4 regions of the Serratia sp. Sp408 genome follow, and region 3 is predicted to be linked to each of the others. Evidence: predicted binding sites of a transcription regulator. Region 3 holds the regulator's gene; each other region holds the start of a gene.

Region 1 (7,330 bases), on a different contig from region 3:
CAGCGACTTGATTTCCGCCAGCGTAAAGTCGATGGCGTAGTAACGACCGTCTTTGCGTGCGCGATCCGGGAAGCGTTGCGCCACGTCGGTGACCCGATCGAGATAGTGGTCATGCAGCACCACCAGTTGGTCGTCCCTGGTCATCACCAGATCCTGCTCGAGGAAATCGGCGCCCTGGGCATAGGCCATGGCTTTTGCCGGCAGGCTGTGCTCTGGCAGGTAGCCGCTGGCGCCACGGTGGGCGATCACCACCTTGTCGGCAGCCTGGGCGATACCGCCGATCGACGTCGCTAACATGATCCCTGTCAGCAGGGCTTTGACATGAGTCCGCATAATCTTCTCCATGAGTGGGCAGGGTAGTAAAAAGGCCGCAGAGCGGCCTTGATATAATGCGTTATTTCTGTGACGGTTAACCGCGTTTGGCTGCAATGGCCGCGTGGTGTTTTCTTTCGCTGATCATGGTCAGCAGCAGCAGTAATACTGCACCGATGCTGCCGCCGATCATCACCATAAAGCCGCCATCCCAACCGAAGAAGTCAACGGTATAGCCGACGATGGCGCTGGCCGCGACCGAGCCGCCCAGATAACCGAACAGTCCAGTGAAGCCAGCGGCGGTGCCGGCGGCTTTTTTCGGTGCCAGCTCCAGCGCGTGCAGGCCAATCAGCATCACCGGGCCATAGATCAGGAAGCCGATGGTGATCATGCATGCCATATCGATGCCTGGGTTGCCGACCGGATTGAGCCAGTAAATGATGGTGGCGATGGTCACCAGTGTCATAAAGAACACGCCGGTAGCGCCGCGATTACCCTTGAACACCTTGTCCGACATCCAGCCGCACAGCAGCGTGCCCGGAATACCGGCGTATTCATACAGGAAGTAGGCCCAGGACGATTTATCCAGCGCGAAGTGCTTCACTTCCTTCAGGTAGGTCGGCGACCAGTCCAGAATGCCGTAACGCAGCAGATACACGAACACGTTGGCGACGGCGATGTACCACAGCAGTTTGTTCGGCAAAATATACTGCATGAAGATTTGCTTGGCGGTCAGCTCTTCTTCCGCTTTTTCCGAATAGTCGTCCGGGTAGTCGTTTTTGTACTCTTCGATCGGCGGCAGCCCACAGGACTGCGGCGTATCACGCATCAGCGCAAAGGCGATCAAGGCCACCAGAATCGCACCGAAGGCCGGCATGTACAGCGCAGCGTGCCAGTCGTTGAACCAGGCCATCCCCAGCAGGAACAGCAACGGTGGCAAGCCCCCGCCAACGTTATGGGCGCAGTTCCACACCGAAACGATACTGCCGCGTTCTTTTTGCGACCACCAGTGCACCATGGTACGGCCACACGGCGGCCACCCCATGCCCTGGAACCAGCCACAGAGGAACAGCAGCACGAACATCACGGCAATGCTTGAGGTCGCCCAGGGCACGAAGCCCATGAACAGCATCACGGCAGCGGCCAGAATCAGGCCGGCCGGCAGGAACACCCGTGGGTTGGAGCGGTCGGAAACCGAACCCATGATGAACTTGGAAAAACCGTAGGCAATGGAAATACCGGACAGTGCGAAGCCCAGATCGCCACGGCTGAAGCCCTGATCGATCAGATAAGGCATCGCCAGGGTAAAGTTTTTACGCACCAGATAGTATGCGGCGTAGCCGAAGAAGATCCCCAGAAAAATTTGCCAGCGCAATTTGCGGTAGAGCGGATCTACCTTATCGAGCGGCACACGGGAAATGTGTGCAGCTGGCTTGAAAATACTCAACATGAACGCCTCCGATGGCTTTATCGTTTATTGCATCCCGGGCAGAAAAGATGGCGGGATGATTGAGCGGATATCAATGTGTCGTTTTTTGTTCCATAACGAACGTCATGCTAGTCAAAACCCCTGGATGGCTCTGTGATGCATGGCGCAATTGTTACACTTTTATGAAACTGCGGCGGATTTTGAGCGATTCGTTAACGTTATGAAATAGAAAAACCTAAAAAAGTCGTGATGATGATCACAATCATGGTTTTTTATGGACATTTTTCTTTCGTTTTAGGTTCGTTATTGTTCCTTATCAAACAAAGACCGCACTGACTGTGGCTCAATAGCGCCAAACCGGCAATCTGGGGAAGGGTGGATGAGCAACAGTTCAGCGGTGAGCGAAACGGATGTGATCATTATCGGCGGCGGCGCTACCGGCGCAGGGATCGCTCGCGACTGCGCGCGCCGCGGCCTGCGCTGCCTATTGCTGGAGCGCCATGATATTGCCACCGGCGCGACCGGGCGAAATCATGGACTGCTGCACAGCGGGGCGCGCTACGCGGTTACCGACGGTGAGTCGGCGCGTGAATGCATCGAGGAAAACCGCATTCTCAAACGTATCGCCCACCACTGTATTGAACCCAGCAACGGTCTGTTCATCACCTTGCCGCAGGATTCGCTGACCTATCAGCAGACGTTTATCGCCGCCTGTCAACGCGCCGGGATAAACGCCGAAGCCATTGACCCTGGTGAAGCGCTGCGCCTGGAACCGGCCGCTAATCCGGCGCTGATCGGCGCGGTGAAAGTGCCGGATGGCACCGTTGACCCGTTTCGCCTGACCGCCGCCAATATGCTGGATGCGCGCGAGCATGGCGCACAGATCCTGACCTATCATCAGGTGATCGGCTTACTGCGCATGGGCGATCGCGTTAACGGCGTGCGCGTTTACGACCATAAAAATCGTCGGCAGTATGAAATTCGCGCCGAGGTGGTGGTTAACGCCGCCGGAATCTGGGGCCAGCAAATTGCCGAGTACGCCGATCTGCGCGTGCGCATGTTCCCGGCCAAGGGCGCCTTGCTGATCCTGGGCCATCGCATCAACAACATGGTGATCAACCGCTGCCGCAAGCCGGCAGACGCCGACATCCTGGTGCCGGGTGATACCATTTCGCTGATTGGCACCACCTCAACCCACATCGATTACGATCAGATAGACAACATGGCGGTGACGCCACAGGAAGTGGACATCCTGCTGCGTGAAGGGGCACTGCTGGCGCCGACGCTGGCACAAACCCGCATTTTACGCGCCTATGCCGGCGTGCGACCGCTGGTGGCCAGCGACGACGATCCGTCGGGCCGCAACGTCAGTCGCGGTATCGTGCTGCTGGATCATGCCGCCCGCGACGGTCTGGAGGGTTTTATTACCATTACCGGCGGCAAGCTGATGACCTACCGGCTGATGGCGGAGTGGGCCACCGACGCGGTGTGCAAAAAACTGGGCGTTGCTCCCCCCTGTACCACCGCACAGGATGCGCTGCCCGGCTCGCGCCAGTCGGCAGAGGAAACCGTTCGCCGCGTGGTGGCGCTGCCGGCGAGTATTCGCGGCTCGGCTGTCTATCGACATGGCGATCGCGCCAGCCAGGTACCGGCCGGCGACCGGCTGGCCAACAGTCTGGTCTGTGAATGCGAAGCGGTGACCGCCGGCGAAGTGCGCTATGCGGTCGATTCGCTGACGGTGAACAATCTGGTCGATCTGCGCCGCCGTACCCGCGTCGGTATGGGGACCTGTCAGGGCGAACTGTGCGCCTGTCGTGCCGCGGGATTACTGACGCGTTTCAACGTCACCACGCCGCAGCAATCGCTCACCCAGTTATCGCATTTCCTCAATGAGCGTTGGAAAGGGGTGCAACCCATAGCCTGGGGCGATGCGCTGCGTGAAAGCGAGTTCACCGGCTGGGTCTATCAGGGATTATGCGGACTGGACGCACGCGGCGACGCTAAGCAGGAGGCGGACGATGCAATTTGATGTGGTTGTGATCGGTGGTGGTCTGGCTGGCTTAAGCTGTGCCGTTGGCCTGGCCGAAAGCGGTAAGCGCTGCGTGGTGGTCAGCTCGGGTCAGAGCGCGCTATATTTTTCCTCTGGTTCGCTGGATCTGTTGGCGCAACTGCCGGACGGTACGCCGGTGGCGGCACCGCTGGAAGCACTGCCGGCGTTGGCGCAGCAGGCGCCGCAACATCCTTACAGCCTGATGGGGGCGGCGCAGGTCGCCACGCTGGCGGGAGAGGCTGAGCGGTTGCTGCAACGCTGTGGTCTTCGGTTGTACGGTGACAGCCGGCGTAATCATCTGCGCATTACGCCGCTCGGCACGCGCCGCGCCACCTGGCTCAGCCCGCAGGCGGTGCCGACCACGCCGTTGGATGGCGATCTGCCCTGGCGCAGTATCGCGGCGATCGGCATCGAGGGTTTTCTCGATTTCCAGCCGCAAATGGTCGCCAGTTCGCTGTCACAGTCGTTAGGCGTGCATGCCACGGTAGGTCATCTGCATCTGCCGGCGTTGGATCGGCTACGCAATAATCCCAGCGAGTTTCGTGCGGTGAATATTGCCCGACTGCTCGACTTACCGCAGCACGGTGCGGCGCTGGCAGAGGAAATCCAACGCCTGGCCGGCGACGCGCAGGCTGTTTTGCTACCGGCCTGCCTCGGACTGGAAAGCGATCGGCCGCTGGCGGTGTTGCAACAGACGCTGGGTAAACCGGTATGCCTGCTGCCGACCTTGCCGCCATCGGTGCTCGGCATGCGCCTGCATCAGGCGCTACGACAACGTTTTCAACAGCTGGGCGGTATGGTGATGCCGGGAGACCGGGTATTGCGGGCAGAAATCGCTGGCGGCCGGGTCACCGGCCTGATGACCCGCAACCACGGTGATATTCCGCTGCGGGCGCGGCAGGTGGTGCTGGCCAGCGGCAGCTTTTTCAGCAATGGGCTGGTGGCCGATCGTCAGCGGGTATATGAGCCGGTGTTCGGGCTGGAGGTGTTCAGCAAAGCAGATCGCGCCGAGTGGACCCGGCGCGATCTGTTTGCGCCTCAGCCGTATCTGCAATTTGGCGTCCGGACTGACGCTCGGTTGCGCGCCTTGCATCAGGGCCAGGCGCTGGAAAATCTGTACGCGATTGGTGCGGTGGCCGGCGGCTACGACCCGTTGCAACAAGGCTGCGGCGCCGGTGTGTCGTTGCTCGGCGCATTATATGTCGCGCAACAGATTGTGGCGCAGGGAGGATCGGCATGAGCCTGTCAAAAGACAACAGTTTTGAAAATTGCATCAAATGCACCGTCTGCACTACCTACTGTCCGGTGGCCAAGGTCAACCCGCTGTACCCCGGGCCAAAACAGGCCGGGCCGGACGGTGAACGCCTGAGACTGAAGGATCCGGCGCTGTATGACGAAGCGCTGAAATATTGCACCAACTGTAAGCGCTGCGAAGTGGCCTGCCCGTCGGAGGTCAATATCGGCGATATCATCCAGCGTGCGCGCGCCAGTTTGAGCCAAAGCAAGCCGACGCTGCGCGATGCCATTCTCAGTCATACCGATATCATGGGCTCGCTGTCGACGCCGTTTGCGCCGATCGTCAACGCCACTACCGGCCTGAAGCCGGTGCGCAAACTGCTGGACAAGGCGCTGAAAATCGATCACCGGCGCACGTTGCCGAAGTATTCTTTCGGCACCTTCCGCCGTTGGTATCGCTCGCAGGCGCAGCAGCAGGCGCGGTATCGTGAGCAAGTGGCGTTCTTCCACGGCTGTTTCGTCAACTACAATCACCCGCAACTGGGCAAGGATCTGATCGCGGTATTCAACGCGATGGATATCGGCGTTCAGCTGTTAAAGCGTGAGAAGTGTTGCGGCGTGCCGCTGATCGCCAATGGCTTTATCCAACAGGCGAAAAGGCAGGCCAACGTCAATGCCGACGCGCTGCGCCATGCGGTGCTGGAACAGGGCATGCCGGTGGTGGCAACCTCGTCGAGCTGCACCTTCACGCTGCGCGACGAATATCCCCATTTGCTCGAGGTCGACACCTCCGCGGTGCGTGACCGGGTGGAACTGGCGACGCGCTACCTTTATCGCCTGCTCAGCCAGGGGAGAACGCTGCCGCTGAACCCTACGCCGCTGCGGGTGGCTTACCACACCCCGTGTCATATGGAAAAAATGGGCTGGACCGCCTATACGCTAGAGCTGTTGCGGCAGATCCCCGGACTGGAACTGATCGTATTGGAGTCGCAGTGTTGCGGTATTGCCGGCACCTATGGCTTTAAATCGGAAAACTACGACACTTCGCAGGGCATTGGCGCGGCGCTGTTCCGCCAGATTGAACAAAGCGGGGTAGATTTGGTGGTAACCGATTGCGAAACCTGCAAATGGCAGATTGAAATGTCGACCGGCAAACGCTGTGAACACCCGATCACCCTGTTGGCTCAGGCGCTGGCGTAAGTGGCGCGGAATGAACGGGGCAGCGTAGCGGCCCCGGGTTTACGGCGTTAGTTTCAGCGTGCCGGTGAGGCACGCTGGACTTATGGTTTCAGTTTCAGCGTACTGATGATGCTTTCCGCTTCGGTTTGTGCCTGCTGTTGGTTATCCGCCGGCAGCGTCACCTGGATGGTCAGCAGCTGGTTATCCAGCGTACCGATCAGGATCGAGGAGTAGGCTTTCTCGCCGCCGCTGGCAATGATGCTGTCCAACTGGCGCAACGGCACGCCGTCAATTTCAATCGCCTTGTTGGTGACCACCTGCAGGTTGGCATCACGCGAACGCTGCTTTTCTTCCAGGCGTTGTGCCAGGGTTTCCAGCGAGTCGGCGGTTTTATCGCCCAGAATGACAATCAGCGCACGCTGGCCGGTGGTGTCGGCGTAAACGTGCATATTATTGGCCTGGTTGCCCAGCTTGCCGCTCTGATCGGACATGCCGGTGGGCAGGGTAAAGGCCAGTTTACCGTCCAGTAAGTTTACCTGTTGTCCAGCGGCGGCGCTGGCGGCGGCATCGCCGGCTGGCGCGGAGGTGTCTTTGGTTTCGCCATCGCAGGCCGCAAGGCCGAGAACTAACAGGCCGATTCCCATCAATGTTGCTACTTTACGCATTGGGCTTCCTTCTTCCTTTACAGGTATGGTGTCTCTGTCCGATCGCAACGTATTCCGCCGTGAAATGCAAGCTGGAAGTTGTCAGCGGGTTTTCTCCAGTAATAGCCGATAATCAGCGACTTCGCCTTTCTTTTCCAGTTCAACAATCCGATAACCGTTATCGATCAGCAGCATCAGCATGCCGCGAAACTGATTGCGGGTTTTTACCGTCAGCCGCCGAATTCGGGGATGCGTTGATACAGCGGGGCAATCTCTTCCAGCGTGGCGTGACGGATGATCAGGGTCATGGCGGTCTCGGTGTGCTCGTGGGCCGCCATGATAACCGAATCGGCAGGTTAACTCAGTTGCAGCGAACCGTCCGGATTGCGGTTCGCCAGACGCTTGAGCAGCATGTTGAGCAGTACGCCGTACATCGGCAGGAAGAATATCAGGCAGATAAGCACCTTGAAGCTGTAGTCC
Region 2 (7,330 bases), on a different contig from region 3:
TGTTCACCTGGCTGATGGCGCCGCTGGCGCTACTGCTGGGGATTGGGCCGTTGGTGCGCTGGCGTCGCGATGAGCCGAGCAAACTGTGGCGCCGCCTGGGCATGGCGCTGCTGGTCACATTGGTGCTGTCGATCGCGCTGCCGTGGTTGCTGCAGGACAGCATCGCCGGCATGACGGTGGTCGGGCTGATCATGGCCATTTGGGTCATCGTGCTGACGTTGATGGAGTTGCATGAGCGCGCCACTCACCGTCACGGTTTCTGGCGCGGTCTGGCGCAGCTTTCCCGCAGCCACTGGGGGATGGTGCTTGGCCATCTCGGGGTGGCGGTGACGGTGATCGGCATCGCCTTCAGCCAGAATTACAGCGTTGAGCGCGATGTGCGCATGAAGGCTGGCGATAGCGTGGACATCCACAACTACCACTTTGTATTCCGCGATGTGTATGACATTCGCGGGCCGAACTACACGGGTGGCGTCGGTATCATCGATGTCACGCGCAACGGCAAGCCGGAAGCCACGCTGCACGCCGAAAAACGCTATTACAGCGTGGCGCGCAGCATGATGACCGAGGCGGCAATTGACGGCGGCTTTAGCCGCGATCTGTATGCCGCACTCGGCGAAGAGCTGGACGATGGCTCATGGGCGGTGCGTCTGTACTACAAACCGTTTGTTCGCTGGATCTGGTTCGGCGGGGTGTTTATGGCGATTGGCGGCCTGCTGTGCATTGTTGATCCACGTTACCGCATGAAGAAGAAATTGGCGCGTGAAGGCAAACGGGAGGCGCAGGCATGAAGCGCAAACTGCTGTTTATTCCTCTGATTCTGTTTCTGCTGCTGGTAGCGGCCTTTATGGTGCAGCTAACGCGCAATGCCGGCGGTGAGGACCCGACTATGTTGGAGTCGGCGCTGATCGGTAAGCCGGTGCCGACCTTTACGTTGGAATCGCTCGAGCAGCCAGGCAAAACCTACGATCAGGCGGTGCTGCGCAACGGCAAACCGATGCTGCTGAACGTATGGGCCACCTGGTGCCCGACCTGCCGCGCCGAACATCAGTATCTCAATACGCTGGCTGCCAAGGGTGTGCGGGTGATTGGCTTGAACTACAAGGACGATCGCGCCAAAGCGGTGACCTGGCTGAACACGCTGGGTAACCCGTATGCGCTCAGCCTGTTCGACGGCAACGGCATGCTGGGCCTGGATCTGGGGGTCTACGGCGCACCTGAGACTTTCCTGATCGACGGCGACGGCATCATTCGCTATCGCCACGCCGGTGACATGAATCAACGCGTTTGGCAGCAGGAAGTGTTGCCGCTGTACCGTAAGTACGGAGGGGACGCATGAGGATTGTGATGCTGATATTGGTCGCGTTATTCAGTTACAGCGCCGCGGCGGCCATTGATACCTACAGATTCAATTCGGTAGAGCAGGAGCAGCAGTATCGCGAGTTGACCGAACAGCTGCGCTGCCCGAAGTGCCAGAACAACAGCATTGCCGATTCCAACGCCATCATCGCGGCGGATATGCGTACCAAAGTGTATGAATTGATGATGCAAGGGCAAAGCAAACAGCAAATCATTGATTATATGGTGGCTCGCTATGGCAATTTCGTCACCTATAAACCGCCGGTGACGCCGGCAACGCTGATCCTGTGGCTAGGGCCGTTGCTGTTTGTGCTGATTGGCGGCGCGGTGGTGATTATGCGCAGCCGTCGTCGGGGCGGCGTCGGGAGCAATGAGCAATTCTCCGAGCAGGAGCAACGGCGTCTGGCGGCGCTGCTGAAAGAGACTGACAGGAAGAAACCCTAATGGCTTTTTGGCTGATTATAATTGCACTACTGATCGGCGCCGCGGCGTTGCTGGTGGTGCCGGCGATGCGGCAGGGCAAGGCGGATGCCGTCACCAGCCGTGATGCCTTGAACGCGGTATTTTATCGCGATCGTCTTGGTGAACTGGAAAGAGACGAGCAACAGGGCGTGGTAGCCGAGCGGCCGGAGCTGGTCAAAGAACTGCAGCAGAATTTGCTGGACGACATTCCCGGCCAGCAAGACGCGCAGACGCGGCCGATTAATCGTTGGGCGCTGGTACCGGGCGTGGTGGTATTAGTGGTGGTGGCGGTTGGTTTTTATCTGAAAACCGGCGGGTTGGCGCAGGTGGCTGCCTGGCACCAGGTCGAAGCGCAGATGCCGGAGTTGCGTGAGCGGGTGGCGAATGAGCGCGCCAAGCCGCTGAGCATGGAAGAGATCGCCCGCCTGGGCTTGGGGCTGCGTACCGCGCTGCAACAGGACGATCGCAATATCCATGACTGGATGATGCTCGGTCGGGTCGGCATGGCGCTGAATAACGCCACCACCGCGACGCAGGCATTTGCTCATGCTTACCGGTTGGATCCGAATAATCTGGAAGTACGGCTCGGTTATGCCGAGGTCTTGACGCGCTCCAGCGATCCGGAGGATAACAAACAGGCGACCGCAATGTTACGCAAGATGATCGCCGAAGATCATACCGATCTGCGCGTACTGAGCCTGCTGGCGTTTAATGCCTTTGAACAGGGTGATTATAAACAGGCGATAGGTGCCTGGCAGGTGATGCTCAAATTGATGCCTGCCGACGATCGACGTGTCGAAGTGTTAAAGCGCAGTATTGAACAAGCAAAAATACAGGCAGGCGAGGAAACTGTTAAACTTGCTGTCAATGTGACGTTGTCTCCAGAGGCAGCGAAGGCATTACCACAACAAGGAACGCTGATTATTTCGGTTACCGACGGCAACAGCCCGGTACCGGTTGCCGTAAAACAATTGCCCCTGAGCCGCTTCCCGCTGTCATTCTCGCTGGATGACAGTAATGCCATGATGCCGGAACGTCTGCTTTCGGCGTTGCAGCAGGTGAAGGTACGCGTACGCATCTCTCACGACGGTCTGGCGACGCCGCAGGCCGGAGACTGGTTTGGTGAAAGCGCCGTGCAGGGCTTTAGCGGTAAAGGGCAGGTTGGCGTTCAGATAGACAAGCAAGTTCCTTGATAAGAAGACTGAACGTATTTGTGTTTATGGAGAAAAGTATGAACTTTCGCCTGACTGGGCTGGCTTTCGCAACGGTATTGCTCGTCGGGTGCGCCAGCACCCCTGAGAATGAACCTCAAGGGCGTTCCGATCCTCTGGAAGGGTTCAACCGCACCATGTTCGATTTTAACTACAACGTACTGGATCCTTATCTGCTGCGTCCAGTGGCGGTCGCCTGGCGTGATTACCTGCCGATGCCGGCGCGTAACGGTCTGAGCAACTTCACGTCGAACCTTGAAGAACCGGCCAGTATGGTCAACGAATTCCTGCGTGGCGAACCGTACCGAGCCATGATTCACTTTAACCGCTTCTTCCTCAATACCCTGCTTGGCATGGGTGGGTTGATTGACGTGGCTGGCATGGCCAACCCGAAACTGGCGCGTGAAGAGCCGCGTCGCTTCGGCAGTACGCTGGGTTATTACGACGTTGGTTACGGCCCTTACGTGCAGTTGCCGGGATACGGCAGTTGGACCCTGCGTGAAGACGGCGGCGAATGGGTTGATAAGCTCTATCCGATGCTGAGCTATCTGACCTTCTGGATGTCGGCCGGTAAATGGGTAGTCGAAGGCATCGAAACGCGTGCTCAGCTGTTGGATTCTGACGGCCTGCTGCGCAACTCTTCCGATCCGTACCTGATGATGCGTGAAGCCTACTTCCAGCGTCACGACTTCCTGGCCAACGGCGGCGTACTCAAGCCGGAAGAAAACCCGAACGCCAAGGCGATTCAGGGCGATCTGGATGAAATCGATTCAGCCAATTGAGTGTCGAACGAATAAAGAAAAACCCGCCGATTGGCGGGTTTTTTATGCCGTTCGCGCCAGCGATCAGAAGGTATAGTTGAAGTTGGCGCCGTACAGCCAGGCCTTGCCTTCGGATTCGAAGGTATATGGGCCTTCCTTGACCGTGACATGCTGGCCGTGCATGTAGGACACGCCGACATCAACCGAGGCATTTTTGTTGAACGCGTAGGTGGTACCGGCGCTCAGCCAGAAGCGGTCCTGATCCGGAATGGAAATCGAGCGGTTCTGTGCTGGAACCGGGCTGTCATCGAAGGCAATACCGGTACGGAAGGTCCAGTTATCATCGTAGTAATAAGTGGTACCCAACGCGATGCGGTAAGCGTCTTTGAAGCCTTCATGTTTTTCGAACAGCGTCTGGCCATTGCTGCCGGTAGCGCGCAGCTCCTGGAACTGGCTCCAACTGGTATAGGCCAGGCTGTAGTGGATAGCCCACTGCGGCGCAACCTTGTTATACCCTGAAATTTCCCACATTTCCGGCAGGTGCAGAGTCAGAGAGCCCGGAATGGTATTGCCGTCGGTACCCCACGGCAGGCCGGTTCTGCCCTGCAGCGGATTGTACTGTGAAGGAATGCTGCTTTTGTAATCGCCGTCGAAGTCGATTTTGATTTCAGAGCGGTAGGTGAGGCTATAACGGTTATTGTCGTCAACTTCGTACAACAGGCCAGCGTTCCAACCGTAGCCCCACTCGTCGCCTTTCAGGTGCGAGATCTGGGTATCGGCCGGCATGCCGAGAGCAGGACCGCTTTCACCGGCGTAACGTTCCAGTTTGGCCTTGGCATAAACCGCGTCAAAACCCAGACCGAAGCTGAAGTGTTGATTCAAGCGGTAGGCGGCACTCAGGTTGAGGTTGACCGTGGTCAGATCGGTTTTACCGCCGTACGGGCCTGCGGTATAACCATCGTTGAATTCGGTTGCCAGGCCATAGTTACTGGTCACGGAACCGCCAACTGCCCATTGATCGTTCAATGGGTGAATATAATGCAGGTTCGGGATCCACTGGGCTGGTGCAATGTTTTTCGAGTTAAGGCTGGCACCGGAAGATGACGTGCCGGAAATATCAACGTCCGGATCGACGAAGATCGCACCGACGGAAAGCGCTGGGCTATCAAACATCATCATGGTAGCAGGGTTGCGGCTTGCCGCCGTGGCATTATCCGCGACTGCGCCTTCGCCAGAGAAAGAACGGCCTAAACCAGATGAAGAGTACTCATTCAGCTGGAATCCTGCGGCATACACGTTTGATGAAATAATTGCCACTGCAGCTGCGAGAGCTGATTTAGTAAATAGGTTTTTCTGGCTCATGACCAAAACCTCATTATGTGTTTATTATTTAAACTATGTTACACAAGGTAACAAGGAGCGCGGGATTGTAGGGTCCGTTATCCATCAGACAAATCAGACCAGTGGCTGAATTATAGGTCTGACCTGTGAAAATGTTGCAACTATGTTTTTCAGATATTTCAAAATTGATATCAAAAAAGAGATCTGCTTAACAAAACACCGACGGTAAATAACAAAATTCTGACGCTTCATTAGCAGGCAACCATTTTCGTTTGTGATTTCCATCGCTTAAAACACCTACTAACAGTAAGTGCTAGTGCTGCGCGCCACGGGGGAGTAAAATAGCCCTCAGATTATTGTGATTATGCGCCCGATCAAATTTGGCACTTTAGGCGGTATTGACGCTGCCCGGTGAGGAGAATTGAACATGTCAGATGCAATAAACAAATGCAGTGCGCAAGAAACGGCAGCCTGCTGCTGTGTGGATGTCGGCACCGTGATGGATAACACCGATTGCACCGCATCCTATAGCCAGGTCTTTACAGATCAACAACAGGCACAACAAGCGCTGGCGGCATTGACCGACAAGGCCCGCGCGGTGGAATCCGATCCCTGTGACATCAACAGTAGCATTAATCCGGTTGACGGCGGCTTCCAACTGGATGTCGACTTTATCTTCTGCTGCCAGGCGGAAACCCTGATCTTCCAGCTTGGCTTGCGTTAAACAGCGCGAGTCGACGTCGCTGCGCGGGTCTGCCGCGCAGCTTTTCCTGCCTCCAGCCTCTCCTGGGTTACCGTTAGAAAGTTGCTCCTGCTCGCAGATTTCACCTCTGCCGGTTTGCCAAATATCAACATCTGGTTAACAATGGCCTCATCAGGTCAGACCTGTTTTGATGGTTGCGCTGACGTCTTTTCCTTCAGGAGCGTTTATGAGTAAGGCACTGCCGCTGGTTACCCGACAGGGTGACCGTATTGCAATTGTAAATGGACTGCGTACCCCCTTCGCCAAGCAGGCGACCGCTTATCACGGTATTCCGGCGGTGGATCTTGGCAAAATGGCGGTAAGTGAATTATTGGCGCGCAGCGGTATTGACCCGGAATTAATCGATCAACTGGTGTTTGGCCAGGTGGTGCAAATGCCGGAAGCGCCAAACATCGCGCGTGAAATCGTGCTGGGTACCGGCATGAGCGTGCACACCGACGCCTACAGCGTTTCCCGTGCCTGCGCCACCAGTTTCCAGGCCATAGCCAACGTGGCGGAAAGCATCGTCGCCGGCAGTATCGGTATTGGTATTGCCGGCGGTGCAGACTCCTCTTCGGTGCTGCCGATAGGCGTCAGCAAAGCGCTGGCGCGCACTCTGGTCGATCTCAACAAAGCGCGTACGCTGTCGCAACGCCTCAAGCTGTTCAGCAAGCTCAGATTCCGCGACCTGCTGCCGGTGCCGCCGGCGGTGGCGGAGTATTCTACCGGCCTGCGCATGGGCGATACCGCCGAGCAGATGGCCAAGTCGCATGCCATCAGCCGTGAGGACCAGGACGCGTTGGCGCATCGTTCGCACCAGTTGGCCGCCAGGGCGTGGGAGCAGGGGCTGCTGCGCGCCGAGGTGATGACCGCCTATGTGCCGCCGTACCAGGCGCACATTGCCGAAGACAACAACGTGCGCAAGGATTCCAGCCTGGCGTCATACGCCCGATTGAAGCCGGCGTTCGATCGCCAGCATGGCAGCGTTACCGCCGCCAATAGCACGCCATTGACCGACGGCGCCGCCGCGGTGCTGATGATGAGTGAATCGCGTGCCAAAGAATTGGGGCTGCAGCCGCTGGGTTATTTGCGCAGTTTTGCCTTTGCCGCCATCGATGTCTGGCAGGATATGCTGCTTGGCCCCTCCTATGCCACGCCGCTGGCGCTCGATCGCGCGGGTATTACCCTGGCGGATCTGGCGTTAATCGATATGCATGAAGCCTTTGCGGCGCAGACGCTGGCCAACCTGAAAATGTTCGCCAGCCGCGAGTTCGCCCAGCAAAAACTGGGGCGCAATGAAGCGATTGGCGTGGTCGATATGGATAAATTCAACGTGCTGGGCGGCTCGATTGCTTACGGGCATCCGTTTGCCGCAACCGGCGCACGCATGATTACCCAGACGCTGTACGAGCTGAAGCGCCGCGGCGGTGGCTTGGGGTTGGCTACCGCCTGTG
Region 3 (7,330 bases):
AGACAATAGCCGCCAATAAGAATTTTATTCACGTTATGTATGAAACCTTCCGCCCTCTCACCGGGGCCAGTAATCCGCACCTGCAAACGCTGCTGCCACGCCTGGTACGTCGTCGCGTACGACTGAAACCGCATTGGCAACGGCTGAACCTGCCTGATGGCGACTTTCTCGATCTCGCCTGGAGCGAAGACCCGCGCCTGGCGCGCGACAAACCGCGGGTAGTGCTGTTTCACGGCCTGGAAGGCAACTTCTACAGTCCGTATGCCCACGGCCTGTTGCACGCCTGGCAGCAAAAGGGCTGGCTCGGCGTGGTGATGCATTTTCGCGGTTGCAGCGGCGTGCCAAACCGCCAGCAACGCATTTACCATTCCGGTGAAACCGAAGACGCCCGCTTCTTCCTGCAATGGTTGCGCGACAGCTATGGCACTGCGCCAACCGCGGCAGTCGGCGTATCGCTCGGCGGCAATATGCTCGCCTGCTATCTGGCACAGCAGGAAGGCAATAGCCTGCTGGACGCGGCGGTGGTGGTCTCGGCACCGTTAATGCTCGAACCCTGCTCGTGGCGTATGGATCAGGGATTCTCCCGCGTATATCAGCATTACCTGCTGGGTCAGTTGAAGCAGAACGCCACGCGAAAACTGCTGCATTATCCCGGCACCCTGCCGCTGAAATTGCCGCAGTTGCAGGGCTTGCGCCGCATTCGCGATTTCGACGATCTGATTACCTCGCGCATTCACGGCTTCAGCGACGCCACGGATTATTACCGCCGTTGCAGCGCCTTGCCGCTGCTGCCGAAGATCCAGACACCGTTGCTGATCATCCATGCCAAGGACGATCCGTTCATGACCGACGAGGTGATCCCTGACCTCGCCAGCCTGCCGCACAATATCGAATATCAACTGACGGAATGCGGTGGCCACGTCGGCTTCGTCGGCGGCTCACTAAAAAAACCCTACATGTGGCTGGAATACCGCATTCCCTCCTGGCTTACCCCTTATCTGGAACAGAACACGTGATAATCCCCTGGAAAGAACTGGACAGCGAAACGCTGAATAATCTGATCGAATCCTTTGTACTGCGCGAAGGCACTGACTACGGCGAGCATGAACGTTCGCTGACGCAGAAAGTGGAGGACGTTCGCCGGCAATTGCAAAGCGGCGAAGTGCTGCTGGTGTGGTCGGAACTGCATGAAACCGTCAATATCATGCCACGTGGCCAGTTCCGTGCCGGTCAGGAAGAAATGTAATCCGCCCTATGACTGACGGGAAAAATCAGGTATCAATGTGCCATACCCTACAGCACTCGAGTTGCATCGAGGCGGCCTACAGCAAAGCAGCTGAGGTACGACGGATAAAACACGCATTTTAGACGGAGTAACATATCGTATGTCTGCCAAACATCCCGTTATCGCGGTAACCGGCTCCAGCGGAGCCGGCACCACCACTACCAGCGTGGCGTTCCGCAAAATATTCCAGCAGTTGAATATTCGCGCCGCACAGTTGGAAGGCGACAGCTTCCACCGCTACACCCGGCCGGAAATGGACGCGGCGATCCGCAAGGCGCGCGACCTCGGCCGTCATATCAGCTATTTTGGCCCCGAAGCCAACGACTTCGGCCTGCTGGAGCAGAGCTTCCGTGAATATGGCAACGGCGGCAGCGGCCGTTCACGTAAATATCTGCACACCTATGACGAAGCCGTGCCGTACAACCAGGTTCCTGGCACCTTTACACCGTGGGAAGCCCTGCCGGAACCCACCGACGTGCTGTTCTACGAAGGGCTGCACGGCGGCGTCGTCACCGATCAGCATGACGTGGCACAGCAGGTCGATCTGCTGGTCGGCGTGGTGCCAATCGTCAACCTGGAGTGGATCCAGAAGCTGATCCGCGATACTGGCGAACGCGGCCATTCTCGCGAAGCGGTGATGGATTCGGTAGTGCGTTCGATGGAAGACTATATCAACTACATCACACCGCAGTTTTCACGCACCCACATCAACTTCCAGCGCGTGCCAACGGTGGATACCTCCAACCCGTTTGCCGCCAAGGCCATCCCGTCGCTGGACGAAAGCTTTGTGGTGATCCACTTCCGCGGGCTGGATCAGATTGATTTCCCTTATCTGCTGGCGATGCTGCAAGGCTCGTTTATTTCGCACATCAATACGCTGGTGGTGCCCGGCGGCAAAATGGGACTGGCGATGGAGTTGATCATGGCACCGCTGGTGCAGCGGCTGCTGGAAGGCAAAAAGATTGAGTAGCCAGGCGACACCGGACGGGCGCGGGGAGGATTAGGCCACCGCGCCACATGCCATTAGGCCACTTCCCGGACTTCAAAGCTGTGGGTAACGCTGGCGGCCTTGCCGAGCATCAGCGCTACCGAACAGTATTTGTCGGCAGACAGATCCACCGCACGCTCCACCGCCTTGTCGCCAAGCCCTTTACCGCTGACGATAAAATGCAGGTTGATATGGGTAAATACCCGTGGTGCCTCTTCGCGACGTTCAGAGGTCAGTTTTACCTCACAATCACGCACGTCGTGACGGCCTTTTTGCAAAATCGACACCACGTCAATCGCGCTGCATCCCCCCACGGACATCAGCACCATTTCCATCGGACTTGGCGCCTTGTCACCGGCATTGCCGTCCATCAATACCTGATGGCCAGACGCCGATTCGCCAAGAAACGTTAACCCTTCAACCCATTTGACTCTTGCCTGCATGCTCATGACTCCGATTGATTCTTTGTCATCAGACTACGCGTTAGCAGCAAAACTGGCAACGGAACCTGATACTGGTCATGTGTGAGCGAGACAACACAAGACACCCGCGTCACTCTGTGCTACAAACAGAGCCGCAATAACGCTTTCTGGACAGCGCTTTCAGGGAAATGCCCACGGAAAGGCACCTTAATGTGTATGTTAACAGAATGTAGCTTGCAGCTCTCACTGCAAGTTAATATGCTAGGGCAATAGCGTATTTTTACGTCACGCCTCAAAAACGGTTAATGGTCGCCGCTCATGGACAGCCATAACACGTTTGACAGGGAACTCTGACCCCTGTGATACAGGCAGATTACAACAGAGGATAACAGCGAATGGTTCTCGGCAAACCGCAAACAGACCCTACTCTCGAATGGTTCCTGTCTCATTGCCATATCCACAAATATCCATCGAAAAGTACGCTGATTCACCAAGGTGAAAAGGCCGAAACGCTTTACTACATCGTGAAAGGCTCCGTTGCGGTGCTGATCAAGGATGAAGAAGGCAAAGAGATGATCCTGTCCTATCTCAATCAGGGCGATTTCATCGGCGAACTTGGATTATTTGAAGAAGGCCAGGAACGCAGCGCCTGGGTTAGGGCTAAAACCGCCTGTGAAGTGGCTGAAATTTCCTATAAGAAATTCCGTCAGCTGATCCAGGTGAACCCTGACATTCTGATGCGCCTGTCGGCGCAGATGGCAAGCCGCCTACAGATCACCTCAGAGAAAGTGGGTAACCTCGCCTTCCTAGACGTTACCGGCCGCATTGCGCAAACCCTGCTCAATCTGGCCAAACAGCCGGATGCCATGACTCACCCGGACGGCATGCAAATTAAAATCACCCGTCAGGAAATTGGTCAAATCGTCGGTTGTTCACGCGAAACGGTTGGCCGTATTCTGAAAATGCTCGAAGATCAAAACCTGATTTCCGCACACGGCAAAACCATCGTCGTCTACGGTACCCGTTAATCCATTAAAACGGCACGCTTCAAAAAATGCCGGTCAGTTAACGCTGACCGGCATTTTTATGCGCCGTTTACCGTGGGCACAGTCGGACATCCGATACCGTCTGCCGACCGCCAGTGGGTAGCTACCCGGCGTTGATCACGTCCTGAACCGCCAGCTCAAACAACGCCATACCGTCGGCAATATCTTGCGGCTCAACGACCAGCGACGGCGCAAATCGGATCACGTTCGGCCCGGCATTTAAAATCATCAGGCCACGCGCGGCGGCCGCGGTGAGGAAATCACGTGCCTTGCCGTGGTAAGGCGCCGTCAGTTCGGCGCCGATCAACAGCCCCATACCGCGAATCTCGCTGAAAATACGGTATTTTTCGCCAATGTCCCGCAACGCCGCAACATACAGCGTATGACGCTGTTCGACGCCGCTCAACACTTCGGCGGTATTGATCACGTCCAACGCCGCCTCCGCCACCGCGCAGGCCAGCGGATTGCCGCCATAGGTGGTGCCGTGGGTACCGACTTGCATCACCGAAGCAATCTCCTCGGTGGTCAGCATGGCGCTGACCGGGAAACCGCCGCCCAACGCTTTGGCGGTGGTCAGAATATCCGGCGTCACACCGTAGTGCATATAGGCGAACAGCTTGCCGCTGCGCCCCATACCGCTTTGCACTTCATCAAATACCAACAGCGCCTGGTGGCGATCGCACAGTTCACGCACACCTTGCAGGAACTGCGCATCCACCGGAGTAATACCGCCTTCGCCCTGAATCGGCTCCATCACCACCGCGCAGGTGTGATCGTCCATCACCGCCTTGACCGCCGCCAGATCGTTGAACGGTACATGCACGATGTCGGCCGGCTTCGGCCCGAAGCCGTCGGAATACTTCGCCTGGCCGCCAACCGAGACGGTAAACAGCGTACGGCCATGGAACGCGTTATAAAACGCGATGATTTTGGTTTTGTACGGGCTGTGGCGGGTAATGGCATAGTGGCGCGCCAGCTTGAATGCCGCTTCGTTGGCTTCGGCGCCGGAATTGGCGAAGAACACCCGATCGGCGAAAGTCGCGGCGATAAGCTTGCTGGCCAGGCGCAGCGACGGCTCGTTGGTAAAGACATTGCTGGTGTGCCACAGGGTTTCACCCTGCTGCTTCAGCGCCGCCACCAATGCCGGGTGGCAATGCCCCAGCGCAGTCACCGCAATACCGCCAGAGAAATCAATATACTCCTTGCCGTTGCTGTCCCACACTCGGCTGCCCTTGCCCTTGACGGGGACAAACTGGGCAGGTGCATAAACAGGCAGAATAACCTGGTCGAACGTATTGCGGCTGACTGGGTATTTTTCGGTCATTATTGGGTCCACCCTGAACGTGATCGGATTTTCAATGTTGCCATTAAGTGAAAATATAATCACAAAATATGCATAAAAAACCAATCAAGGGCAAACCTAAATCGCCAAAAAAGGAAAAAAACTCATAACCGGTTAACTTTTAAGGAAATTATCCAGCAGTTGGTGCCCCTGCTCGCTGAGAATGCTTTCCGGGTGAAACTGCACCCCTTCCAGCGCCAGCTGACGATGGCGGATCCCCATGATTTCGTCAGGTTCGCCGTCGCGCTCACTCCAGGCGGTTACCTCAAAGCAGTCTGGCAACGTGGCGGCTTCCAGCACCAGCGAGTGGTAACGGGTTACGGTCAACGGATTGTTCAGCCCAGCAAAAACGCCGCCGTTATGGTGCCGAATGGCAGAGGTCTTGCCATGCATCACCTGACGGGCGCGTACCACCGTGGCGCCAAACGCCTGCCCCAACGCCTGATGGCCGAGGCATACGCCCAAAATGGGCAGCCTGCCGGCAAAGTGGCGAATGGCAGCAAGAGAAATGCCCGCCTCATTCGGCGTGCACGGGCCGGGTGAAATCACCAGTCGCTGTGGCGCAAGCCGTTCAATATCGGCCAGTTGCAATTCATCGTTGCGCTTGACCAACACTTCGGCGCCCAACTGGCAGAAGTATTGGTACAGGTTGTAGGTGAAAGAGTCGTAGTTATCAATCAGCAGCAGCATGACATGTCCAGGCAGAAAAAAGCTGCGCTAGTTTACTGCCGCTGACGAAATTTTCCGCTTACTTTTTACGGCCGCCCATAATCGATCCCAAAACGCCGCGCAAAATCTGCTTGCCGAGGTCGCGAGCCATGCTCTTGGCCGCCGTTTGAACAATACCATCGCGCTTGCCGCCGCGTGGACCGGTAGAGCCGAACAGCAGATCGTTCAACCCGCCCATCAGGCCACCACCGGCTGCATCCGCCGCCGGTTTCTGTGCCGGTTGCCCCGGCGGTGGCGTGCCTACGGTGGCGAAACCTTCCGAAGACAGTTTTTCATAGGCGGACTCGCGATCGACCATATCTTCATAGCGACCATACAGCGGCGATTTATTGATCGCGCTGTTGAGCCCGTCGGCACCCAGCATGCCCATCTTCGATTCCGGCGCGATGACCATTGCCCGCTCCACCACGTTGGGCCGCCCTTTTTCATCCAGGAACGACACCAGCGCTTCACCGACGCCCAGTTCGGTAATCGCCGTTTCCGCATCAAAGTCGGGGTTGGCGCGCATGGTCTGCGCCGCCGCCTTCACCGCTTTCTGATCGCGTGGCGTAAAGGCACGCAGCGCGTGTTGCACACGGTTGCCCAACTGGCCCAGCACGCTGTCGGGAATATCCAGCGGGTTTTGCGTAACAAAATAGATGCCGACGCCTTTTGAGCGGATCAGACGTACCACCTGCTCAATCTTGGTCAGCAGTGCCGGCGGCGCGTCGTTGAACAACAGATGCGCCTCATCAAAGAAAAATACCAGCTTCGGCTGTTCCGGATCGCCCACTTCCGGCAAATGTTCAAACAGCTCGGCCAGCAGCCACAGCAGAAAGACCGAGTACAGTTTTGGCTGGTTGATCAGTTTGTCTGCCGCCAACAGGTTGATGTTGCCGTGGCCATTGGCATCGGTTTTCATCAGATCGTTAATGTCGAGCATCGGTTCGCCAAAGAACTGATTGGCACCCTGCTCTTCCAGCGTCAATAGCCCGCGCTGAATGGCGCCGACCGAAGCGGAGGAGATATTGCCGTATTGGGTCTGGAACTGCTTGGCGTTGTCGCCGACGTACTGCACCATGGCACGCAGATCTTTCATATCCAGCAGCAGCAAGGCGTTGTCATCGGCGATTTTGAACACCAACTGCAACACACCGCTTTGCACCTCGTTCAGATCCAGCAGACGCGCCAGCAGCAGTGGGCCAAGATCGGATACGGTGGCGCGGATCGGGTGGCCTTTTTCACCGTAAATATCCCACGGAATAATGGTACAGGCTTGCGGTTGCCAATCGGTGACGCCGATCGCCGCCAGCCGCGCCTGCAGTTTTTCATTCGGCACCGCCTCGGTGCCGATACCCGACAGATCGCCTTTAACGTCCGACAAAAAGACCGGCACACCGAGGCGCGAGAACTGCTCGGCCATTTTTTGCAGCGTCACGGTTTTACCGGTACCGGTCGCGCCGGTGATCAGACCGTGGCGGTTGGCCAAGGCCGGTAAAATCACCAGATCCTGCACTGGTTTTCCGTCTTTCATCGCTT
Region 4 (7,330 bases), on a different contig from region 3:
TGGCTGCATCACCCTTTGGTTCATTGCCAATAGAGGTTGGCCCGGAAGTGGACAGCACGCCGCCCCCGGAGCGTACACCAAGTGCGTGCGGAGTTCGAGTACTGCCCACTCTCAAACCTAGCGGCGTTGCATGGCGTTATACACAGCCACGGCGTTTTCTACAACCTCGCTGTCCGCCGGCAGCCCGGAAAGCTGAACCAGCGTGGCTTTTGGTCCGTGGGTATTCAGCAGTTCCACCAGCTGTTGCGCCTGCGGATCCTGCTCGCTGCGGTAGTGCATGGCAGCGGCGATGCCCTGGATCAGGTTATCGTGCGGCAAGCCGTACTCCAGCGTGCCCAGCAGCGGTTTGATCAGCCGATCGCCGGCGCTCAGTTTGCGCAACGGTTGGCGCCCGACGCGCTCTACCTCGTCATGCAGATACGGGTTTTCAAAACGGCCAAGGATTTTCTCGATGTAGGCGGCGTGCTTCGCCGGGTCAAAATCGTAGCGTTTGATCAACACCGCACCGCTCTCCTCCATCGCACCTTTCACTACCCGCCGAATCTGCCGATCGAGAATCGCATCGCGAATGGTGTCCAGACCGGCCTGTTGGCCAAGATAGGCGGTGATGGCATGACCGGTATTCAGGGTGAACAGTTTGCGCTCGACGAACGCCATCAGGTTGTCGGTCAGTTCCATACCGGCGATCGCCGGCGGCGTTCCCTTGAACTGGGTTTGATCGACAATCCACTCGCTGAAGGTTTCCACCGTCACTTCCAGTGGATCCTGGCTGTCGGCCCTGGCCGGTGGCACGATGCGATCCACCGCAGAATCGACGAAGCCGATGTGTTGCTCTACCCACGCCTGCTGTTCTGCCGTCAGCGCGGCGAACACGTGCTGCTTCAGTTGGCTGGTGCCGCGCACCATGTTTTCACAGGCAATGATGTTCAGCGCGGCCTGATTACCCTGCTGCTGGCGTCTGATCAGCCCTCTGGCCAGCGTACCGGCGATTCTTTCCAGCACCTGCGGGCCAACGGCGGTGGTGATGAGGTCGACCTCGGCAATCAGCGCCAACGCCTCCTCACTGCCGCTGTTCACCGCGTTGACGTTGTTTACCGGTTCAACGCGCGCCTGTTCGCCCACCACCTGTACCTGGTAGCCGTGTCGCTGGTTGATTTCATCCAGCACCGTTTGGTTGACGTCAGCAAAAGTCAGTTCGGCGTGCGCATCGGCCAACAGTTTACCGATAAAACCACGACCGATATTCCCGGCTCCGAAATGTAATGCTTTCATAATGATACCTTCCTGAAAATAACCAGGGCGCAGCATGCTGCGCCCCAGGGGATTAGGCTTTCTTACCGCTTAACAGTGCCAGCACTTCCTGCGGATTGCTGGTTTGCGCCAGTCGCTCGATCACCGTTTCATCATCCAGCGCATTGGTTAAACTGGTAATGACGTGGATGTGTTCGTTATTGCGAGCGGCAATACCGATCACCAAACGCGCAACCTCATCTTCCTCGTCACCAAAACGCACGCCCTGCGGGTACTGGCAGAACACCACGCCGGTGCGCAATACGCGGTCTTTGGCCTCGATGGTGCCATGCGGCACGGCAATCGATTCGCCAAGGTAGGTCGAGGTCAGTTTTTCACGCTCCAGCATCGCCTGCACGTATTCCGGCTCAACGTAGCCCCCCTTCACCAATTGCTCGCCGGCGAAGCGGATTGCCTGCTCTTTGTCGTCGGCTTGCAGGCCAAGGAACACGTTGTCCTCACCCAGTTTGAACAGGTTCTGTTCGCTATCTTCAAAGCTGTCGTCCAGCGCGCCCACCACCTTCTGCTGATTGTCGCTGGATTTGTTGGCTGCCAGCAGGCGCGCCGTCAAATCGCTGTACAAATTGCTGTCGAGGAAGTTGCTCAACGAGATGTGCTGCGCCTGCGGCGCATGGCGCATCGCCCGCTCGGTCAGATCGCGGTGGGTGATCACCAGGTCAACGTCGTCCGGCAAGCTGTTAATGGCGCAGTTGGTGACGGAAATGTTTTTCAGCCCGGCGTCGGCCACTTTCTTGCGCAACACGCCGGCGCCCATGGCGCTGGAGCCCATACCGGCGTCGCAGGCCACGATGATTTTGCGCACCGTGCTCAGGTCGCCGTCTACCGCAGCATTCGCCGCCGGCTTACCGCCCTTGGACGAGGACTTCATGTCCTGCATGCGGCGGGTGGCCTCTTCCAGCGAGTCTTCGTCCTCTTTCACTTTCGAGGTTTTCAGCAGGAATGCCGCCACCACAAATGACACCACGAAGGCCGCGCAGATCGCCGCCAGGTTGGCGAAGTAGGCGCCTTTTGGCGTCATCGCCAGGATAGCCAGAATCGACCCCGGTGACGCCGGGGAAACCAGGCCGCCGTTCAACAGTGTCAGGGTGAACACCCCGGTCATACCGCCGAGAATCACCGCCAGCAGCAGACGCGGGTTCATCAGTACGTAGGGGAAATAAATTTCGTGAATACCGCCAAAGAAGTGAATGATGGCCGCACCGCCGGCAGACTGCTTGGCATTGCCACGTCCAAAGAACATATAGGCCATCAGCACGCCCAGACCCGGACCCGGGTTGGCTTCAATCAGGAAGAAGATTGATTTGCCGGCTTCGGTTGCCTGCTGAATACCCAGCGGCGAGAAGATGCCGTGGTTGATGGCATTGTTGAGGAACAGAATTTTTGCCGGCTCGACGAAGATCGACGTCAATGGCAGCAAGTTGTTCACCACCATCACGTGTACGCCAGCGGCCAGCAGCTTCGACAGTGCTTCGACCAACGGCCCGATAGCCAGGAACGACAGCACCGCCAGCAGCATACCGATAATGCCGGCGGAGAAGTTGTTCACCAGCATTTCAAAGCCACTTTTGATCTTGCCGTCGACCCAGCGGTCAAAATGCTTGATCGCCCAGCCGCCCAGTGGACCGGCAATCATCGACCCCAGGAACATTGGCATATCGGCGCCGACGATCACCCCCATGGTGGTGATCGCCCCCACTACCCCGCCGCGCTCGCCGCCAATCAGCTTACCGCCGGTATAGCCGATCAGCAGCGGCAGCAGATAGGTGATCATCGGGCCAACCAGTTTGCCTAATGTTTCGCTCGGCAGCCAACCGGTGGGAATGAACAAGGCGGTAATGATACCCCAGGCGATAAATGCGCCAATATTAGGCATCACCATGTTGCTCAGGAAACGGCCAAAGTTCTGTACTTTGACCTTGATATCTGGTGAAAACATAAAACACACCCCTGTAGTGAAGCGGTAATAGCATTACGCGCTGACAAGTAGGAGCGCGCGTTTCTTTTTGTAGCGAACCGATTTGCCGTAAACCGGCAGCGTTGGTGCTGTATGCGAAATGGACTCTAGCACGCTCTTTTTAACACGCGTACCTCACGGGAATTTTGTGACAAACATCACTATATACACCCCCAAAAGTGGCTATTTATGGTGATGAAGATCACAATTTTTCGGTGTAAAAAAAGCACATTGGGCGCAAGTCGCTGCTTTTACCGTTATTTTTGTGATCATAATCACATTGTTAAGTGACAGGTTTGTTTTGGAAATGTGATGTTAATCACAAGATATTTTCACGCCAGACGTCAACGCCAGGCAACGGCGTGGTTTCATGCCATGGTCACGCAACGCGAAGGCATGGCTGAAAGAAAGTTACGCCATAGCGCAACGGCGTTGTTTTGAAGTGTAGTACACCGACGAGCGGGTGAAGACAGAGGCGGCAGACCCGCCTCTGGAAGAGAGGTTACTGCATTACTTCGATCACCGCTTTTTGCGCGCTCAGCAGGCTTTGTTGTTTAGCCACCAGGTTCGACATCATGGTGTTGTACTGCGTCGCCTGCTGTTGGCTGCGGAACTGCACGCCGCCGTTGTTGAAGCTGACCTGATTGCCCTGTGCCTGCAGGAAATCCCCAACCTGCACCAGATCCTGTACAAAGCTGGCGGTGGTCGGGATTGCCGGCATCAGCGCATTGGCCGGTGCGGTGACAATCTTGTCGTACGCCTGGTTATATATCGCTTTCAACGAGTCCGGCTGTTTCAACGCCGCATGGGCGGTATCGGCCTGCGATTTGGCACTCTGAATCTGCTGTCCCAGCAGATTAAGCGCGCCCACCGCTTGCTGGAGCCCGTCACGCTTGCTGATATAATCCTGCGCGCTGCGGATCTGATTAATCTGGTCGAGCGCCGGCGTCAGGCTGGCGTCCACAGATTTGGTCAACTGCTGCGAAAAACCGACCAAAATCGCGTAATCGCCGGCATAGTTGCCGAACTTCTGTTTCTGATCTTCGCTCAGCGTCGGGATCTTCACTCCGCTGCGCATAACCGTATTCTGTAAATATTCGATGAATGCCTTGCGCTGTTCCGGCTCTTTATCGCCACAGGCGGTCAACTGCATGACCACCAACAATGCCAATACCGGTGCCAACCAACGCGTAATACCTCTGCTCTGGATCCCTACCGCCATGTGACATAACTCCTGTTATAAACCTGCTTTTTCATCAGCTCCCTGCCTTTTTCCGCACTCCCTGCGCCTATAAGAATAGATCAACTGGCGGCGATCCGATACGCGATTCCACTTGCGCCACGCATTCCCTTGGCTGGCGGCGGCAAAACGTCTGGAAAGAGCGCATGAGCTGATCCTTACCCCCAAGTCACACCGCCAGCCACGCCAGAAATAAAAAAAGGCGCCGCTAGGCGCCTCTGACGATCATAGTATGGTGTTATTGCAGCACGGAGATATCTGCAACCTGCAAGAACAGCTCACGCAATTTGCTCAGCAGGGTCAGACGGTTGACGCGTACCGCGTCGTCTTCGGCCATCACCATTACGCTTTCGAAGAACTCATCCACCGTCGCACGCAGCGCGGCCAGCTCCACCAGCGCGTCCTGATAGCGGCCTTCGGCGAAAAACGGCTCCAGTTTGTCGCGCAGCACCACCAGGTGCGTTGCCAGTTTCAGTTCGGCCGGTTCCTTCAGCACCGAGGCGTGAACGTGATCGTTCAGCGTATCGGTCGACTTGGCCAAAATGTTGGACACCCGTTTGTTGGCTGCCGCCAACGCCGCAGCCTCTTCCAGCGTACGGAAGTGGGTTACCGCCTTGACGCGTGCGTCGAAGTCCGCCGGCTTGGTCGGGCGGCGCGCCAGCACGGCCTGGATGGTGTCTACCGCGTGGCCTTCTTCCTGATACCAGGCGCGGAAACGGCCCAGCATGAATTCCACCACGTCGTCGACCACGTTGGCGTTGGTCAGCTTGCTGCCGTACAGGCGCGCTGCCTCTTCGGTCAGGGTTTGCAGATCCAGCGGCAGGTTCTTCTCAACGATAATACGCAGCACGCCCAGTGCCGCGCGACGCAGTGCGAACGGGTCTTTATCGCCTTTCGGATGTTGCCCGATGCCGAAAATACCGGCCAGGGTGTCCATCTTGTCAGCGATGGCCAATGCACAGGCCACCAGCGATTGCGGCAGCGCATCGCCGGCAAAGCGCGGCTGGTACTGTTCGTTCAGCGCAACGGCAACGTCTTCCGCTTCGCCGTCGTGGCGCGCGTAGTGCATGCCCATCACGCCCTGGGTGTCGGTGAACTCGAACACCATATTGGTCATCAGGTCGCACTTCGACAGCAGGCCCGCACGGGTTGCATGATTGACGTCTGCGCCAATCTGGCCAGCGATCCAGCCTGACAGCGCCTGAATACGGTCGGTCTTGTCGCGCAGCGTGCCCAATTGCTGTTGGAACAGCACGGTTTCCAGACGCGGCAGATTATCTTCCAGGCGCTTTTTGCGGTCGGTATTGAAGAAGAACTCGGCATCGGCCAGACGTGGACGCACCACTTTCTCATTGCCGGAGATAATTTGCTGTGGATCTTTCGATTCGATATTGGCCACGAAAATGAAGTTCGGCAGCAGCTTGCCGGCAGCGTCGTACACCGGGAAGTACTTCTGGTCGCCCTTCATGGTGTAGACCAGCGCTTCCGCTGGCACCGCCAGGAATTTTTCTTCGAATCTGGCGGTCAGCACGACCGGCCATTCCACCAGTGAAGCCACTTCTTCCAGCAGGCTTTCGCTCAGATCGGCCTTGCCGCCGATCTTCTCGGCCGCCAGCTCAGCGTCACGTTTGATGATGGCTTTACGCGCTGCGTAATCCGCCACCACTTTGCCGCGCTCCAGCAGGATTTGCGGATACTGATCGGCATTTTCCAGCGTGAACTGCGCTTCGCCCATAAAACGGTGGCCGCGTACGGTCCGCGCAGAGTCGATACCCAGTACGGTGCCCGGGATCAGCGCGTCGCCCAGCAGCATGGTCACGGTATGCACCGGACGCACGAACTGAGTTGTTTTATCGCCCCAGCGCATCAGTTTCGGGATGGGCAATTTGCTCAGCGCAGTGCTGACCATGCCTGCCAGCAGTTGCTGCGCGGATTGGCCTTTAACCTGCGCGCGGTACAGCAACCACTCGCCTTTGTCCGTCTTCAGACGTTCGGCTTGATCGACGGTGATACCGCAGCCGCGCGCCCAGCCTTCGGCGGCTTTGCTTGGCTTGCCTTCGGCGTCAAACGCCTGCGCAATCGCCGGGCCGCGTTTTTCGACTTCGCGATCGGCCTGTGCTGCGCTCAGGTTCGCTACTTTCAGCGCCAGACGGCGCGGGGCAGCAAACCAGTTGACCTCGCCATGCGCCAGGTTGGCGTTGTCCAGCTCAGCGCTGAAGTTGGCGGCAAAAGATTCCGCCAGTGAACGAAGAGCCTTCGGCGGCAGCTCTTCCGTGCCGATTTCCACCAGGAAAGTCTGTTGAGTCATGGCTGCCTCTTAATTCTCGTTCTTTTTACACATCGGGAAGCCCAGCGCTTCGCGCGAAGCGTAGTAAGCTTCGGCAACTGCTTTGGTCAACGTGCGGATACGCAAAATATAGCGCTGACGTTCGGTCACCGAAATCGCCTTGCGGGCATCCAGCAGGTTGAAGGTGTGGGCAGCTTTCAGAATGCGTTCGTAAGCCGGCAGCGGCAGCGGTTTTTCCAACGCCAGCAGCTGTTGTGCTTCTTTTTCGTAATGCTCGAAGCAGGTGAACAGGAAATCAACGTCGGCGTATTCGAAGTTATAGGTCGACTGCTCGACTTCGTTCTGATGGAACACGTCACCGTAAGTGGTGATGCCAAGCGGACCGTTGCTCCACACCAGATCGTAAACGCTGTCCACGCCCTGGATGTACATCGCCAGGCGCTCCAGACCGTAGGTGATTTCGCCGGTCACCGGCTTGCATTCCAGGCCGCCAACCTGCTGGAAGTAGGTGAACTGCGTCACTTCCATGCCGTTCAGC

Evidence for each region. Region 3 encodes CRP, which controls carbon source genes, mostly activating them, when cyclic AMP is high. Its sites were predicted from a motif close to ATGTGANNNNNNTCACAT; they were not measured.
Region 1: glpT (glycerol-3-phosphate transporter) is a predicted target of CRP. The motif match lies at 1,986-2,003, and genes of this name have one in related genera.
Region 2: AC2AXP_RS14490 (YfcZ/YiiS family protein) is a predicted target of CRP. The motif match lies at 5,407-5,424, and genes of this name have one in related genera.
Region 4: AC2AXP_RS13570 (PTS mannitol transporter subunit IICBA) is a predicted target of CRP. The motif match lies at 3,529-3,546, and genes of this name have one in related genera.

Annotation. Positions count from the first base shown of each region.
Region 1 is NZ_JBXUFT010000003.1:85,278-92,607, reverse strand. Features, by position in the region: gene glpQ (glycerophosphodiester phosphodiesterase) at 1-333, opposite strand, end outside; gene glpT (glycerol-3-phosphate transporter) at 410-1,762, opposite strand; gene glpA (anaerobic glycerol-3-phosphate dehydrogenase subunit A) at 2,121-3,770, shown strand; gene glpB (glycerol-3-phosphate dehydrogenase subunit GlpB) at 3,760-5,031, shown strand; gene glpC (anaerobic glycerol-3-phosphate dehydrogenase subunit GlpC) at 5,028-6,227, shown strand; gene AC2AXP_RS12830 (DcrB family lipoprotein) at 6,308-6,871, opposite strand; partial or broken gene AC2AXP_RS12825 (GNAT family N-acetyltransferase) at 6,953-7,090, opposite strand; gene AC2AXP_RS12820 (7-cyano-7-deazaguanine/7-aminomethyl-7-deazaguanine transporter) at 7,207-7,330, opposite strand, start outside.
Region 2 is NZ_JBXUFT010000004.1:90,488-97,817, forward strand. Features, by position in the region: gene AC2AXP_RS14460 (heme lyase CcmF/NrfE family subunit) at 1-791, shown strand, start outside; gene AC2AXP_RS14465 (DsbE family thiol:disulfide interchange protein) at 788-1,339, shown strand; gene AC2AXP_RS14470 (cytochrome c-type biogenesis protein) at 1,336-1,803, shown strand; gene ccmI (c-type cytochrome biogenesis protein CcmI) at 1,803-3,014, shown strand; gene mlaA (phospholipid-binding lipoprotein MlaA) at 3,053-3,814, shown strand; gene fadL (long-chain fatty acid transporter FadL) at 3,878-5,155, opposite strand; gene AC2AXP_RS14490 (YfcZ/YiiS family protein) at 5,562-5,858, shown strand; gene fadI (acetyl-CoA C-acyltransferase FadI) at 6,064-7,330, shown strand, end outside.
Region 3 is NZ_JBXUFT010000007.1:165,936-173,265, reverse strand. Features, by position in the region: gene AC2AXP_RS18805 (hydrolase) at 36-1,016, shown strand; gene AC2AXP_RS18800 (YheU family protein) at 1,013-1,246, shown strand; gene AC2AXP_RS18795 (phosphoribulokinase) at 1,386-2,255, shown strand; gene AC2AXP_RS18790 (OsmC family protein) at 2,309-2,716, opposite strand; gene crp (cAMP-activated global transcriptional regulator CRP) at 3,091-3,723, shown strand; gene argD (bifunctional acetylornithine/succinyldiaminopimelate transaminase) at 3,845-5,065, opposite strand; gene AC2AXP_RS18775 (aminodeoxychorismate synthase component II) at 5,198-5,773, opposite strand; gene AC2AXP_RS18770 (helicase HerA-like domain-containing protein) at 5,832-7,330, opposite strand, start outside.
Region 4 is NZ_JBXUFT010000003.1:247,563-254,892, forward strand. Features, by position in the region: gene AC2AXP_RS13565 (mannitol-1-phosphate 5-dehydrogenase) at 118-1,272, opposite strand; gene AC2AXP_RS13570 (PTS mannitol transporter subunit IICBA) at 1,325-3,247, opposite strand; gene AC2AXP_RS13575 (DUF3053 domain-containing protein) at 3,768-4,487, opposite strand; gene glyS (glycine--tRNA ligase subunit beta) at 4,744-6,813, opposite strand; gene glyQ (glycine--tRNA ligase subunit alpha) at 6,823-7,330, opposite strand, start outside.